Regions from separate parts of the Sorangium sp. So ce363 genome, predicted to be linked through region 3. Evidence: predicted binding sites of a transcription regulator. Region 3 holds the regulator's gene; each other region holds the start of a gene.
The links. Region 3 encodes HrcA, which represses chaperone genes, less so after heat shock. Its sites were predicted from a motif close to GNTAGCACTCNCCNNNGGNGAGTGCTANC; they were not measured.
Positions count from the first base shown of each region.

Region 1 (5,336 bases), 4.6 Mb from region 3:
GCAGAAGTACGAGACCATCGTCGAGTGCCCCGACGAGGCGAGCTTCCTCGAAGCGGCGCGCGGCCGCCCGCTCATCGGCGTGGAGCGCGATCACGCGCGGCGCACCCTCTGGGAGGCGCCGTTCCCCCGCGGGCTCGTGTTCCTCTTCGGCAGCGAGGATGACGGGCTGCCGCAGGCGCTGCTCGACGCGTGCGAGGACGTGATCGCGATCCCCATGTACGGGATCAACCACTCGTACCCCGTGGCGATCGCGGCGGGCATGACCCTGTGCGAGTGGGCTCGGCGGCGCGACCCGCGCGGCGGCGTGAGCCGCGCAGGAGGGTGAGCGGCGCCGAGGCGGGCCCCCGTCCGTGGACGGAAGCGCGCTACTCGGGGTAGCGCTCGAAGACGAGGAGCTCGCCCAGGAGGTCGTGATCGAGCGTTCCAGCAGGGCGCATCCCGAGCTTCTCGATCACCCGGAGCGACGCGCGGTGCCAGGCCGGCGTGGTCGCGATGACGCGCCTCACGCCCGGCTGCTGCAGCGTCCAGTGCAGGACGGCGCGCGACCCCTCCGTCGCGTAGCCTTGGCCCTGGGACTTGCCCTCGACGCCGTAGCCGATCTCCACCGTGCCGGTCGCGTCGGGCCGGCCGTTCAGCACCACGCTGCCGACGACGACGCGCTCCTCCTGCCCGCGCGTCACCATCAGCCGCGTGCCCCACAGGAACGCCTCTGGATCGTCGCGCAGCCGGTCGAGCGGCGAGCTGAAGGCGCGCTCGACGAGCGCGCGCCCGGGCCAGGCGCCAGGGAAGCGCGCGCCGGACAGGGCCTCGGCCTCGGCGCGATCTCCGCGGATGACCGCCTCGAGCAGGGACAGCGAGACCGGGGTGAGCGCCAGGCGCTCGGTAGTCAGGGTGCTCATCGCGAACCTGCGCCGGATCAGATCATGCGCCGCGGCTCGCCGGAAGTCGAAATGGCGAAGGGCCGACTTCCTGAGGAGGAAGCCGGCCCTCGCCCGCCGGGCTTAGCGGTCAGCGCGGCGCGTCGCGATCAGAAGTCGTGGCCGTGGCCCGCGTGGCCGCCACCAGCCGCCGCCTTCTCCTCCTTCGGCCGCTCAGCGATGAGCGCCTCGGTGGTGAGCATCAGGCTGGCGACGCTGGCCGCGTTCTGGAGCGCCGACCGGACGACCTTGACCGGATCGATGACGCCCATCTCGAGCAGGTTGCCGTAGTCGCCCGACGCGGCGTTGTAGCCGTACGAGTCCTTGCCGTCGCGCACCTTCTGCACGACGATCGAGCCCTCTTCCCCGGCGTTGGCCGAGATCTGGCGGAGGGGCTCCTCGATGGCGCGGCGGATGATGTTCACGCCGAACCGCTGCTCGTCGTTGACCTTGAGCTTCTCGAGCGAGCTCTGCGCGCGGATGAGCGCCACGCCGCCGCCCGGGACGATGCCCTCCTCGACGGCCGCGCGGGTCGCGTGGAGCGCGTCCTCGACGCGGGCCTTCTTCTCCTTCATCTCGGTCTCGGTCGCAGCGCCGACCTTGACGACCGCGACGCCGCCCACGAGCTTCGCGAGCCGCTCCTGGAGCTTCTCGCGGTCGTAGTCGCTCGTCGTGTTCTCGATCTGAGCGCGGATCTCCTGCTGCCGGGCCTTGATCTTGTCCTTCTTGCCCTGGCCGCCGACGATCGTGGTGTTGTCCTTGTCGATGATGACGGTCTTGGCGCGGCCGAGATCGCTGATCGTGACGTTCTCGAGCTTGAGGCCGAGCTCCTCCGCGATCACCTGGCCGTCCGTCAGGGTGGCGATGTCCTTCAGCATCTCCTTGCGGCGATCACCGAAGCCCGGCGCCTTGACGGCCGCGCAGTGCAGCGTGCCGCGGAGCTTGTTCACGACGAGGGTCGCGAGCGCCTCGCCCTCGACGTCCTCGGCGATGATGAGGAGCTGCTTCTGGCTCTTGGCGATCGCCTCGAGCACCGGGAGCAGGTCCTTCATGTTGGAGATCTTCTTCTCCGAGATGAGGATGTAGCAGTCCTCGAGGTTCGCCTTCATGGCCTCGGGATCGGTCACGAAGTACGGGGAGAGGTAGCCGCGGTCGAACTGCATGCCCTCGACCACGTCGAGGGTCGTGTCGGCGCTCTTGGCCTCCTCGACCGTGATCACGCCCTCCTTGCCGACCTTCTCCATGGCGTCGGCGAGGAGCTTGCCGATCGTCTCGTCGCCGTTCGCGCTGATCGTGCCGACCTGCGCGATCTCCTTCGCGTCCTTCGTCTGCTTGGCCGAGCTGTGGAGGTGCGCCACGATCGCCTCGACCGCCTTGTCGATGCCGCGCTTGATCTCCATCGGGTTGTGCCCGGCCGCGACGAGCTTGGAGCCCTCGCGGTAGATCGCCTGGGCGAGCACCGTCGCGGTGGTCGTCCCGTCGCCGGCGATGTCGCTCGTCTTCGAGGCGACCTCGCGGACCATCTGGGCGCCCATGTTCTCGAAGCGGTTCTCGAGCTCGATCTCCTTGGCGACCGTCACGCCGTCCTTGGTGACCGTCGGCGAGCCGAAGCTCTTCTCGATGACGACGTTGCGCCCCTTCGGGCCGAGGGTGACCTTGACCGCGTCGGCGAGGGCGTTGACCCCCGCGAGGATCATGCTGCGGGCGGACTCGTTGTAGATGATTTCCTTGGCTGCCATGGTGTCTCTCCTAAGTTCCTTCTGTCGCCCGCGTCACTTCTCGATCACGCCGAGGATGTCGTCCTCGCGGAGGATGAGGTGCTCCTCGCCGTCGATCTTGACCTCGGTGCCCGAGTACTTGCCGAAGAGGACGCGATCGCCCTCCTTGACGTCGAGCTTCCGCACGGTACCGTCCTCGGCGACCTTGCCGTTGCCGACGGCGACGACGGTCCCCTCGATCGGCTTCTCTTTCGCGGTGTCCGGAATGTAGAGACCTCCCTTGGTCTTCTCTTCTTCCTTCACGCGCTGAACGATCACGCGGTCCTGGAGCGGTCGAATCTTCATCTTTGCAAGTCCTCCGGGGACGAGCGCCGCGTCCCACGAACGGCGAGACCCAGCCGGCGCGACGGAGCGCGCCGGAAGGCCCCCTACGATTGCAGTCTGGGCACTTTGCTAGCACTCACCTGTGGCGAGTGCTAGCGAGCGCGCGGAAGATAGCCACCCCCTGGAGGGTGTCAAGAGTGGCCCCAGGCGGCACTTTGCGCGCTGGCAGCCAGGCGCAGAGGTGGCTGTAAGTCCTGGAGATCGCAGGGGAAGGCGCGCGGCTCAAGGCTGGGCTCGGCGGAGCCTCTCGGCTAAAATGCGCTTATGAGGGCAAAGCTGCGGCAGCACAGTGACGCGATGCCCTCACGGTCTCCAGCCCGAGGGAGGCCGCCAGGACGTGTCTGGTTGACCTGAGCGCGCGGTGGCCCGGGTTACGTCGGTATCCAGGGCACCCGCATAAGTGAGGTGCCGCTGTGAGCCAAGCGATCTCTCTGTCCCCGAGCATGACCCGCTATTTCCAGGAGGTTGTGGACGAGGCGCTCCGAGTTCGGAACGTCGCTGCCACCGAGGCGGCGTCGAGTTACCTCGTCGGTCTGCTCTGTGCTTTTGCTCACCCGGACGAGCATGCCGAGTCTGCCTTCAACCAGCCCCTGACCTTTCTTCTGCGCGACGCGCTGGAAGCCTCCGGAGCCGAGCGTTTCCAGCGGCTGCGTAACCTGGGAGACAGCGTCCTCTACGTGGTCGGTTTCTTCGGCGGCCACATCGAGCTCAAGGGGGTCGATCGCGGCTACGTGGTCGGGGTCGGGTCCACCGCCTACCACCATGCGGCCGCTATGCTGCGCCTCAATGCGCGCGTCGGCCAGGGCCCCGATGTTCTTTCGGAGATGGCCGAGAAATTCGAGCGGTTCGTGAGCGTCCTGAACGATGTGGCCGACGGTACGCTCGCGTCGGGAGCTCGGGACGAGCGCTCGGTGCTCCGGCTGTACGAGCGCTGGGTTCGTACGGGATCGAGCCGCCTCGCGGATGAGCTCGGGGCACGAGGGCTCGTGCCGAGCCGTGGTACGGGCGGGCTCAACTGATGCGGGGGGCGACCTTCCCGTCCCGGATCCAGCAGCACCTGGCGCGCACCTATGCGCTCGATGACGCGCCCGCGGTCGACGATTTCATCCGGTTGACGGACGGCAGCGCACGCGAAGCGCTGCTGATCCGGCACGCCGACGGGGATATCGAGATCGCGCTGCACCTGCCCCGCCGGGCGATCACGCGGGGGCGAGAGCGGACGTTCGACGAGATCTGCCAGATCGTCGAGGGCGTGAGCCACTTCCTCTATGTGGCCGAGCGGGCCCGCAGGGAGCTGCCGGCGACCCAGCTCGAGCTCGAGCTCCAGGCCGAGGTCGACAAATACGTGCTGCTTGTCTATGGCGATCTGGCTGACGAGGTCGAGCCGCCAGGTCCGCCGCTCCGGCGCCGCCACGAGGCGGCCCCACCGGGGGCGGGGCGCTTCGAGCCCGAGCGCGCCGCGCGGATCCGCGCCCATCTCTTCGAGCGGGTCACCTTCATGGATCCACCGGGCACGGAGACCGGCGATCGCTACCGGATCGCGAACGATCTGGCGGCGCGGTTCGCGGGCCGACTCGAGGCCGAGTTTGCCCGCCACGGGCGTCATGCCGAGCTGCTCGCGGCGCTGCGACGCTTCTATGCGGCGGGGCAGACGGAAAAGATCGCCCTCGCGCGCGCCGCGTGAGCGCATCCTCCCGGGCGCTCGGGGTCGCTCGGGAGCCCGGCGCGGAGCGCTCGCCGCGGCCGCGCGCTCTCGTTCTCTCTTGACCGGTTCGCGCGCACGTACTCTCATCCGCATCCACGATGCCTTCCGCGAGCACGATGCCGCCCCGTGTGCTGGTGGCCGAAGACGAACCGGCGATGTTGAGCCTCGTTGCGCGTCACCTGAGGAACCTAGGGTTCTCTGTGATCGAGGCTTCCGAGGGCGATGCCGCCTGGGAGCTCGCGCGTGAGCACCGGCCGGATCTGGTGATCCTGGACGTGATGATGCCCGGCATGAGCGGCTGGGAGATCTGCAAGCGGCTGAAGAGCGACACGTCCGACGGACGTCCGTTCGCGAGCACCGGCGTCATCATGCTCACCGGGATCGGCGAGAACCTGAACGAGATGACCTCGCCGCTCTTCGCCGCGGACGCCTGGTTGAACAAGCCGTTCGATTTCACGGATCTGGACGCGCGGGTGCGCGAGACGCTCGCGCGTTATGCGAAGCAGGTTCCTGATGCGAACGGCGCCAGGGCTACGACGAGCGCGGTTGGCGAGGAGCGTGAAGCCGCGGCGCAGCCATCTTCCAGAGAGCGGGCGACGGGGGCGAAGAAGT
Region 1 is NZ_CP150333.1:8,315,017-8,320,352, reverse strand. Features, by position in the region: gene WMF12_RS31185 (TrmH family RNA methyltransferase) at 1-325, shown strand, start outside; gene WMF12_RS31180 (GNAT family N-acetyltransferase) at 366-899, opposite strand; gene groL (chaperonin GroEL) at 1,028-2,656, opposite strand; gene groES (co-chaperone GroES) at 2,690-2,980, opposite strand; gene WMF12_RS31165 (hypothetical protein) at 3,433-4,038, shown strand; gene WMF12_RS31160 (hypothetical protein) at 4,038-4,703, shown strand; gene WMF12_RS31155 (response regulator transcription factor) at 4,823-5,336, shown strand, end outside.
Region 1: a site for HrcA is predicted at 3,088-3,116, ahead of groES (co-chaperone GroES). Genes of this name have one in related genera too.

Region 2 (5,336 bases), 3.8 Mb from region 3:
GTCGCTGCGCCAGGCGGGGCTCTCCGTGGACGAGGACCTCTCGGTGATGGGCGCCCCGGCCGGCGAGGTGCGCGCCGCCGTGCAGGGGCTCAGCCGGTTTCGCACATTCCCGCCGGGCCTGCGCCTGTCCAGGGTGTCGCCGGACGACGACGAGGCGTCGATCCGCGCGATCCAGGAGCTTCAGGCCGAGAGCGGCCACGCGCCGCTCCCGGGGTGGTACCTGCGCGGCGGCGAGGGGCGCTCCTTGACGCTCGCGCTGCGCGACGGCGCGGGGGCGTTGATCGGCTGCGCCACCCTGTGCGTCATGACGCGGCCACAGCCTGCCGAGATCGGCGGGCGCGAGGCGCTCGCCCAGCTCGGGCTGCTGGGCGCCCCGCCGCTCTGGATCTCCGATGTGGGCGAGGCGCCCTCGTGGACGGCCATGCCGATCTGCACCTCTCTGCGCGAGGACCACCGCGGGCGGGGGCTCGGGGCCCCCCTGCAGGCCGCGGCGCTCCGGGAAGGGCACGATCGCTTCGGGATCCGGTGGTTCTACGCGCTCGTCAGGGCCGGCGACGAGATCGCCAAGCGCATGAACGCGCGTTGCGGGCTCGCCCCGCACCGCGCCGAAGGGTTCCTCGTCGCGTCGGCGGTGCCCCCCGAGAAGCCCCGGCGGCCGGCCGACGGCCGCCGCGGCTCAGGCTGACAGCACGGGCGCGAGGAGAAAGCGCCGCCGTCCTAGCCGAGGAGCCATGGGGCCGGCGCCTCGCCCGCGAGGCGCCGGCGGATCGTGTCAAGCGCGCGCTCGAAATAGCCGTCGCGCGCGACCACGAACTCATCGAGCCGCACGTCGCGCGGCTCGACCTTCACGGCGCCCGCGGCGTCCGGCGGCCGCCGCACGAGGCCGCTCGCGTGGGGCACCTCGCCTCGAACGAGGCGCAGCGCCGCGCCGAGCGGGAGCGACAGCAGCGCGGTCACCTCGCGCGGATCGGGACGCAGCTCCTCGAGCGCGTGTCGGGTCGTCGCGAGCAGCACGTCCTGCAGCTCGCGATCGACGATGCCCGGCGCGTGATCGTCCTGGCTGCGGCGCGTGCCGAGCCGGACCACGTCGCGCGGCGCGAGCGGCAGGCCGATCTCCTCCTCCGCCTCGCGCAGCGCCCCCGCGAGATCCTCTCCGGCGCGGTAGTGCCCCGACACGGCGACCTCGAGCGCGCCGGGCCAGGTGTCCTTGTCGGGGCTGCGCTGCTGGAAGAGCACCCAGGGCTCCGCGGCGCTCTGGCCGCTGTCCGGCTCCAGACCATCGGGCCCCCGCTCGAGGAGCACCCACACGTGAACGCTCCGGTGCCAGTCGCCGTCGCGGTGAACGAGCCTGCGCGCCTTGCGCACGCCGAGCGACCGGCCCCCGTCATCGAGGATGTCGAAGAGCTCCTCTTCGTCCTGCGCCGCCATGCGCTAGAGGGTAGCGCAACGTGAACGGAGCAGGACGTCTTCGCTGAACTGCGTGCTCGCGCTCGTCAGATGACGCTGTGCTTCGCGCCGTGCTCGACGCACGACATCAGACGGAAGCAGCAGGGAACGAGGCGAGGGGAGTGAAGTGGCGATCCCAGCGGGAATCGAACCCGCGTTACCGGCGTGAGAGGCCGATGTCCTAACCGCTAGACGATGGGACCTTGTTCTGTGGAGAAGACCGACAGCAGAGCTGAGCGGCCTGGCTGGGGGACAAGGATTCGAACCTTGATAGCAAGAGCCAGAATCTTGCGTCCTGCCGTTAGACGATCCCCCAAGGGGTCAGCGCCGTGTTCATCAGCGCCACGGGCCGCGGAATCTACTCGGGCTGCCTGGATTGTCAAGCAATCAAAATCGGACCCGCCAAAGAAAAATGCCCGCCGCCAAAAATCGCCCATATTTCGGGTGGTTCGGGCGCTTCGCGGGTTGAGCAAGGCCTCCCCCTGCTCAACCCTTCGCTCAACCCGCTCCGCCCTCGTTGCATGCCGTCCGTTGTCGTCGCTCGTCGCTCGTCGCTCGTCGCTCGTCGCTCGTCGCGCTGCTGTCGCCGCGCTCTCGCCATGATCCGTCCAGATTGTCTCCGCGCTGTCGGAGGGGGGCTCGTCCCTGAGGAGGCTCCACGATGTCGCGACCGCGCCCTCGCCGTCGCTTCTCCAGACATCTCGGCTTCGCCGCTCGGGACTCTCGGCCCCGGAAAAGTCGCGGCTCCCTGCTGCGTGCCCTTGACGCGCCGGGTGACTGATTTACTTTCGCCCGCGGTTTAGCCACCGGCCTAGGAGAGTGCCAAGACACTGCGATCTCGGGCACTTAGCTCTCGTCGCGCGGGCGGAACGCCCCAGCGGGGGGGCGAACGGGACCTCCGGCGAGCCGATGGTCAGTCAACAAGCCGAGGACGAGGGAGCCAGCATGAAAATCAGGCCGCTGCAGGATCGGATTGTCGTCAAGCGCGTCGAGAGCGAGACGAAGACCAAGGGGGGCATCATCATCCCCGACGCCGCGAAGGAGAAGCCGATCGAGGGGCGCGTCGTCGCGGTGGGCAACGGCAAGGTCCTGAAGGACGGCAAGGTTCGTCCGCTCGATGTCAAGGTCGGGGACAAGGTGCTGTTCGGCAAGTACAGCGGCACCGAGGTGAAGCTCGACGGCGAGGAGCACGTGCTCATCCGCGAGGACGACGTGCTCGCCGTGACCGAGTCCGCCGCGACGTGAACCAGGTCCGAGGCAACCGAACGCAAGCGTTAGTACACGCGGCCGCGCGGCCGCGAGGGGATTGATAGATGGCTGCGAAGCAGATCGTTTTTAGCCGCGGCGCCCGCGCCGCGATCCTCAAGGGCGTGAACACGCTCGCCGATGCGGTCAAGGTGACCCTCGGGCCGAAGGGGCGGAACGTCGTCATCGAGAAGAGCTGGGGCTCCCCGGTCGTGACGAAGGACGGCGTCACGGTCGCCAAGGAGGTCGAGCTCGCCGGCAAGCTCGAGAACATGGGCGCCCAGATGGTGCGCGAGGTCGCCTCGAAGACCAGCGACAAGGCCGGCGACGGCACGACGACGGCGACGGTGCTGGCGCAGGCGATCTTCGGCGAGGGCCTCAAGCTCGTCGAGGCCGGCCACAACCCGATGGATCTGAAGCGCGGCATCGACGCGGCGGTCGCGAAGGTCATCGAGGCCGTGCAGAAGGCCGCCAAGCCGACCAAGGACAAGGACCAGATCGCCCAGGTCGCCACGGTCAGCGCCAACGGCGACAAGGAGATCGGCCAGATCCTCGCCGACGCCATGGAGAAGGTCGGCAAGGAGGGCGTGATCACGGTCGAGGAGAACAAGCGCATGACGACGGAGCTCGAGACCGTCGACGGCATGCAGTTCGACCGCGGCTACCTCTCGCCCTACTTCGTGACCGACCCCGAGAAGATGACCGCGGTGCTCACGAACCCGCTCATCCTCGTGCACGAGAAGAAGATCTCGGCCATGGCCGACCTCCTGCCGCTGCTCGAGCAGGTGGTGAAGCAGGGGCGCGAGCTGCTCATCCTCTCCGAGGACGTCGAGGGTGAGGCGCTCGCCACGCTCGTCGTGAACAAGCTGCGCGGCACGATCAAGGTCGCCGCCGTGAAGGCGCCCGGCTTCGGCGATCGCCGCAAGGACATGCTGAAGGACATCGCCATCCTCACGGGCGCGACGCCGTTCATGGAGGACCTCGGCCAGAAGCTCGAGAGCGCCACGGTGCGCGACCTCGGGACGGCCAAGCGGGTCGAGATCGACAAGGACAACACGGTCATCGTCGACGGCCAGGGCGACAAGGGCGCCATCAAGGGCCGCATCGAGGCGATCCGCAAGCAGATCGCGGACACGACGAGCGACTACGATCGCGAGAAGCTCCAGGAGCGGCTCGCGAAGCTCGCCGGCGGCGTCGCGGTGGTGAAGGTCGGCGCGGCGACCGAGACCGAGATGAAGGAGAAGAAGGCGCGCGTCGAGGACGCGCTGCACGCGACCCGCGCCGCCGTCGAGGAAGGCATCGTGGTCGGCGGCGGCGTGGCCCTCTTCCGGGCTGCCGCCTCGCTGGAGTCGCTCAAGTTCAACGACGAGCGCGACGTCGGCGTGCGGCTCGTGCGCCGCGCCGTGGAGGCGCCGCTCCGCCAGATCGCCCAGAACGCGGGGGTCGACGGGACGGTGGTCGCGGAGAAGGTCCGGTCGGGCGCGCCGACGTTCGGCTACAACGCCGCGACCGACTCGTACGAGGACCTGCTCGCCGGAGGCGTCATCGATCCGGCCAAGGTCGTGCGGCACGCGCTCTCCAACGCGGCCAGCGTCGCCGCGCTGATGCTCACGACCGAGGCCCTCGTCGCTGAGAAGCCCAAGAAGGAGAAGGCCGCGGCCGGCGGGGCTCCCGGCGGCATGGGCGGCATGGGCGGCATGGGGGGTATGGGCGGCATGGGCGGCATGGGCGGCATGGGCGACTTCGACATGGGTTGATCGCCTGTCCGCGCCGCTCTCGGGCTGCCGCCGCCTCCGTGCGGCGCCGGCCCGCCGAGCGCGCTGCCCCGACGAAGCGGGCCGAGGGGTCCTCCAAAGCATGCTGGCTTGGGGGCCCCTCGCGTTTTGTGAGCGCCAGCGCTCTTGCCCGGGTTTTTGACCCGCGGTCACGTGGGGCGCTAGACTCCAGGGCAATGTCGGAGTCGTCGTTCGCCCGCTATGGCCGCGAGTATGTGCCGGGCGACGTGCTCTTTCGTGAGGGTGACTCCGGCGACGTCATGTTCGTCATCCAGTCGGGCGCCGTGCGGATCACGAAGTCGGTCGCCGGCGAGGACAAGGTGCTCGCGGTGCTCGGGCCCGGCGAGTTCGTCGGCGAGATGGCGATCTTGAACGGCAAGCCCCGGAACGCGACGGCCACCGTGAGCGAGCCGTCCCGCTGCCTCGTGATCGACGCGCGGAAACTGGAGGTCATGCTGCAGCGCGACGTCGAGATAGCGCTCCGTCTCCTCAAGAAGCTGGCGAAGCGGCTCGACGCGGCGAACTCGCTCGTCGAGATCCTCATGCACCGTGACCCGAAGGCGCGCGTGATGCTGGCGCTCGCGCGCCACGCCGAGGCCTTCGGGGAGGAGACGCCTGAAGGCATACGCGTCCGCTCCTCTCCCGAGGACATCGCGCGCGAGGTCGACGTCGAGCAAGAGACGGTGGACGAGGTGATGAAGCGGCTCCGCCGGCTGAAGCTCCTCTCGTACGGGCCGCCTGGACCCGCGGCGATCATGGTGACCGACATGCGCAGGTTCCGGGATTTCATCGAGTTCCTGGACATGCCGCAGAAGTTCGGCGGAGAGAGCTGAACCAGTGGAGCTGCGTGTCATCGGCTGCCACGGCGGG
Region 2 is NZ_CP150333.1:3,812,175-3,817,510, forward strand. Features, by position in the region: gene WMF12_RS14595 (hypothetical protein) at 1-685, shown strand, start outside; gene WMF12_RS14600 (NUDIX hydrolase) at 718-1,428, opposite strand; tRNA gene WMF12_RS14605 (tRNA-Glu) at 1,575-1,649, opposite strand; tRNA gene WMF12_RS14610 (tRNA-Gln) at 1,689-1,762, opposite strand; gene groES (co-chaperone GroES) at 2,392-2,691, shown strand; gene groL (chaperonin GroEL) at 2,760-4,448, shown strand; gene WMF12_RS14625 (Crp/Fnr family transcriptional regulator) at 4,643-5,299, shown strand; gene WMF12_RS14630 (MBL fold metallo-hydrolase) at 5,304-5,336, shown strand, end outside.
Region 2: a site for HrcA is predicted at 2,245-2,273, ahead of groES (co-chaperone GroES). Genes of this name have one in related genera too.

Region 3 (5,336 bases):
CGTTCGCGGCGAACCGCGTCAAGGCCGGTGACCGAACCTACGTGGCGCGACCTCGCCGATGCTGCCCGTGCCTCGCTCGTCGGCGCTACTCGCCGACCTGCGCCATGTAGCTGATCTGAGCCGCCGAACCCCCGAGGGGGCTGAGCAGCGTGATGGGCGGCGCGACCAGGCCGGCCGCCGCCGTGTTGTCGATAACGACGTAGTAGAGGCCCGGGCGCAGCGCGTAGCGGCGGGTCTCGATGATCCCGGGCTGGAGAGGGCCGCCTGCCTGCACCGGGCCTGGCGGGGGTCCGAGCGGCTTGCCGGTCTGGTACGCCTCGCGCCAGGCGTCGCCGGTGGGCTTGTCGACGATCATGAGGTCCACGGGCGCGCCCTGCGCGCTGACCTTGAGGTAGAGCGCCTGGTCCGAGTCGGCGACCTCGAACGGTCCGAGGTAGTCGCGCTGGTTCGCGTACACCTCGACGGTCTCGTTCGCGAACGTGTACCGCTCCTCGTCCTCCGCCTCGAACGGGTGGTGCGGTCGCTGGGGCGGCATGAGGATCCCCAGCGTGAAGTCCTTCCCGGTCTCCTCGTTGTAGAGGACGGTGAACCCGCGGGTCAGCTCGCCAGCGACGATCTGGTTGCCGAGCAGGTTGGCGAGCCCTCCGAACGGCGGGACGTTGGCCATCACGTCGATGACCGGGTTCTCGACGTAGCCCAGCTGGAAGCTCGGGCCTTGCACGATCCGGTTCAGCCGTCCCCACACGTAGACGTTATCGTCCGCGAGCTGGAAGTCGGGTCGGTACTCGACGGACGTCGTGAGCGAGAAGCCCACCCGCTTGGCCGGCTGCATGTAGCCGTAGCCCGTGCCGGCGATGTGGACGGTGATCGTCTGGGCCGCGTCGTTGACGTCGTACGAGCACTGCATCGGGAAGAACCGCCCCATGGACGCCGATCTGTCCTGCAGGCGCAGCGAAACCCCGCTCTTCAGCATCTCGGGGCAGATCTTGCTGGCGCCGAAGTTCGAGAACAGGAACCAGCGGAGGGCGGGGCTCGCGTTCACGGGACCGCTGACGCAGGGGCAGCCGACGAACGTGAACGACAGCGCGACAGCGGCGAGCGCCAGCGCGGCGGACGCGCGGGAGAGCGGGGGTCTTCGTGCGGGCACGCGGGCTAACATAGCGGGTCGACCTCGGAGGGAGAGCGGGTTTGCGCGGGGGAGGACGGCCCCTCCCGGATCAGCGCACGAGATGCCATTGGACGCCGGGGGTCACCTCGAGATGCAGGTGATTTTTGTGCGCCCGGTCGTAGTTGGGCGTGAGGATCGACGTGAAGATGTGCTGGTCCATGGCCTCGCACACGATGGATCGCAGCTCTCGCGCTGCCGCGTCCGCTGGAGGGCCGCTGCCCGCCCCCTTGCCGGCCCCGCGGGGCCGGCCGGTCGGGCCGGCGCTCTCGCCGCAGACCGGCGCGCCGCGCCTGCCGACGAAGTCGCGCTCCACCTCGAGCCAATCCTCCGCGAACCCGCCGCCGACGCGCTCCTTGATGAACCTGTAGGGGTCGATCGCGAGCCCGCCGGGGTGCCTCGTGGCGAGCCTGCCCTCGGGCCACATCCTGGCCGGAGGCCGCCAGGCCGAGAACATCAGCACCTCGTCGACGTCGTGCGCGCGGAGGATCCGGCTGAAGTCCGAGAGCGCGAGCGCGAGGCGGCAGTCGAAGACGTCGTGCGGGTTTCCCGCGCGTTGATGGGCTGGCAGCGCCGTCCGGTAGAGGACCCCGCCGACCCCCTGCATCAGCCGCACCGGAGCGAGCACGCCCGGCGCGCGCTGCACCGGCTGGAACGCGATCTTCCGCTGCGTGAGCGCCGCACGGCATTGCTCCGCGCTCATGGCCGCGTAGCGCGCCGACGGGTGCTTCGCCCAGTCCTGGTGGTACCTGACCTTCGGCTTGCCCTGCGCGCTCGGCGCGGCGGCGAGGGGGCCGAGCGCGAGGGCGAGCGCGCAGGCAGCGGCGGCATGGCGTGCGGGCGGCATCGTTGCGGTACATCCTCGTGCGAAGCAAGCCAGGCCGACCCTCTCGGGGGCCAAGTGACCACGTGCACGTGGCCGAGTAGCCGAGTGGCCGACCGCGCCGCCATCCGGTGGAGCGGGCCCCCCCGTGCGTGGGGGGTTGGCTGCCGATCCTACCGCGACATTTGACCGGGCCGCGCGATCCCCTCAAAATGGGTCGCATGCGCGTCCGTGGGTCAAGCGCCCGCACGCGCAGCTTGACGTACGGGAGCGAAGGTCCGGCCCGCATGGCTTCCCGGTCCGGGCGGTCCCTGGTCCAGGTAGCCACGGCGGTGCGCTTGTACGCTGCATGCAACTGACATGGGTGATCTTTCCAACCGAGCTCGAAAGATCCTTTTCGCCGCGGTCACCGAGTTCATCGCAACGGGCGACCCAGTTGGCAGCAGGACGCTCGCCCGGAAGTACGGGCTGGATCTCTCGGCTGCTTCGATCCGCAACGTGCTCGCTGACCTCGAGGAGGCCGGGTACCTCCACCAGCCGCACACCTCGGCCGGGCGGATCCCGACCGATCGCGCGCTCCGGCTGTTCATCGACGCGCTCGTCGAGCTCCGGTCGCTGTCCCCCGAGCAGCAGGCCGAGCTGAGCGCGAGGTTCACCGAGATCTACGCGGGGGCGAGCGATCCGCTCCGCGAGACCGGTCGCTACCTCTCGGAGCTGTCCGGCGCCGCGGCGGTCGTCGCGGCGCCGCGGGCGGAGCTCCGCGCCCTCGCCCAGCTGCGCTTCATCCCGACCAAGCCCGGGCAGCTGCTCGCGGTGCTCGTCTTCGCCGACGGCTCGGTCGCGAACCGCTTCATCTCGGCCGACGAGGCGATCAACGAGAGTGAGCTCACCCGGATCCACAACCTGCTCACCGACGTCATCGAGGGGCGCACCCTGGGCGAGATCCGGGACCTGTTCGCCCGCCGCCTCGCGGACGAGCGCCTCCAGATCGACGCGCTGAGGCGCCGCGCCTTCGAGCTCGGCAGCAAGGCGACGGCCGACGTGACCCGGCGGAGCGAGGTCGTCATCGAGGGGCAGAACCGCCTGATCGATCTGCCTGAGTACGCCGACGTCGACCGGCTCAAGAAGCTGATGAAGGCGCTCGAGGAGCGCGAGGAGCTCGTCGATCTGCTCGACCGGACGCTCGCCGCCGGCGCGGGTGAGGTCACCGTGTTCGTCGGCAGCGAGGCGGGCGACCTTGGCGGAGGCCAGCTCAGCCTCGTCGCCGCGCCGTACATGGAGAACGGCCGCGTCGCCGGGACCGTGGGCGTGCTCGGCCCGACGCGGATGGACTACGCGAAGGTCATGCCGCTGGTCGACGCCACGGCCGCGGCGATGACCGAGGTCCGCGGCAAGGTCAAGTAGCGCCCTTCCGCTGCGGCTCGCGGAGCCGATCGAGCACGTCGTCGAAGTCCGGGGGCGGCGGCGCCTGGAAGCGCATCGGCCGGTCGTCGGCCGGGTGGTTGAAGCCGAGCTCGGCCGCGTGGAGCATCAGCCGCGCGGCCGGGACCCTCGTCCCTCGGTAATCCCGCACGTAGACGGTCTCGCCGACGAGCGGGTGCCCGGCCTCCGCGAGGTGGATGCGGATCTGGTGCGTGCGTCCCGTCTCGAGCCGGCACGCGACCAGCGTCACGCCCCCGGCGCCGGCCCCCTCCTGCGGCCCTCGGAGCACCTCGATCGGCTCCACGTGCGTCACCGCGAGCTGCCCCTCGCGCCGCCCCTCTCGCGCCGAGCCGCGCAGCCCGTCGCCCCGATCCTCGACGAGGTAGCTGCGGTAGGTGCCGCGCGGGACGGCGCCGTGCGCGAGCGCCAGGTACTGCCGGTGCATCGCGCGGACGCGGAGCTGCTGCGCGAGGTGCTTCTTCGCGGCGAGCGTCCGCGCGAAGACCAGCAGCCCGCTCGTCCCCTTGTCGAGGCGCTGCACCACGCCGAGCGGCGCGCGCCCGCGCAGGCGGTCGCGCCTGGCCAGCACCTCGCGCACCAGCGCGTCGAGGGTCGCGGCCTGCTCCGCGGGAGCCTCGTCGCCGTACGGGATGGTGCTCACCCCGGCGGGCTTGTTCACCACGACGACGCTCGCGTCCGCGTAGACCACGAGCTCGCCCTCGAGCTTGCGCCGCCGCACGGTTTCGGGCCTCGGCGCGTGCAGGCGGACCTCGATCAGCTCCCCGCCGAGCACCCGCCGACGGGCGCTCGTCGCCACCGCGCTCCCGACCAGCACCTTGCCGGTCTCGATCAACCGGCGCGCGTCGGACCACGAGACCGCGGCCAGCGCACGGACGGCCCCGTCCAGCGGGCGCCGATCCAGCTCGGCGGGCACCGTCCAGCGGCCATCCTGCGGAGGTCGTACCTGGGCGGCCGGGTGGACCCCGGTCGTTTCGGCGGATTTGTCTTCGTGGCTCGGCGGAGTGGCGGGTCGGAGCGGACGCATGTAGAGCTCACCGGGGCGCCTCGGCTCCGCCCACCAGCGTGGGACCGGGCTCTACCGGCGCGGAAAAACGCACATCCGCGGGGCCCGCGGGGCGAAATACACCGCGAATGTTGACACATCGCGCGACCGGGGCCGAAGATATCCAGAGCCGTCATCGCTTTCTCGCCATCTGAGAGGAGACCCGTTCGTGGCCAGCACCCTTCTCGCCGTAGACGACAGCGTGACCATGCGCAAAGTGCTCGAAATCACCTTTGCGGGTCAGGATTTCCGCGTCGTGACGGCGAGCAGCGCCGACGCTGCGCTGCAGAAGCTCAAGAGCGATAAACCCGACCTGGTGATCGCCGATGTCACGCTCGAGCCGAAGAACGGCTACGAGCTGTGCAAGGCGATCAAGCAGGCCTCACCGGCGACGCCCGTCCTGATCCTGTCGTCCAAGCAAAACCCGTTCGACCCCGCGAAGGGATCGGGCGCGCAAGCGGACGATCACATGGACAAGCCGTTCGACACCCAGCAGATGATCGACAAGGTCAAGAAGCTGCTGGCGTCGCGCGGCGAAGCGAAGCCCGCCGCTGCAGCGGCCCCTGCTGCCGCGGCGCCTGCGCCCGCGCGCTCTCCTGCGGCGCAGCCCGCCGCGCAGCCCGCGGCCGCCGCGCAGCAGGCGGCAGCGAGCCCGCTCCAGCGCGCGAAGACCCTCATCTACACGCCCAACGCGCCGGCCACGAGCGCTGCGCCGGCCCAGGCCTCGGTCAAGACGGCGCCGGGCGGCTCGGCGAACGTGCCGGTCACGACGACGATGGCCTTCTCGCCGACGCCGGTGTCCGGCGTGCCGAAGACCGCGACGGGGCCTGCCGCCGTCGCCGCGACCGCCTCCGCGCAGGTCA
Region 3 is NZ_CP150333.1:12,793-18,128, forward strand. Features, by position in the region: gene WMF12_RS00040 (hypothetical protein) at 86-1,147, opposite strand; gene WMF12_RS00045 (hypothetical protein) at 1,218-2,012, opposite strand; gene hrcA (heat-inducible transcriptional repressor HrcA) at 2,349-3,392, shown strand; gene WMF12_RS00055 (RluA family pseudouridine synthase) at 3,385-4,344, opposite strand; gene WMF12_RS00060 (response regulator transcription factor) at 4,643-5,336, shown strand, end outside.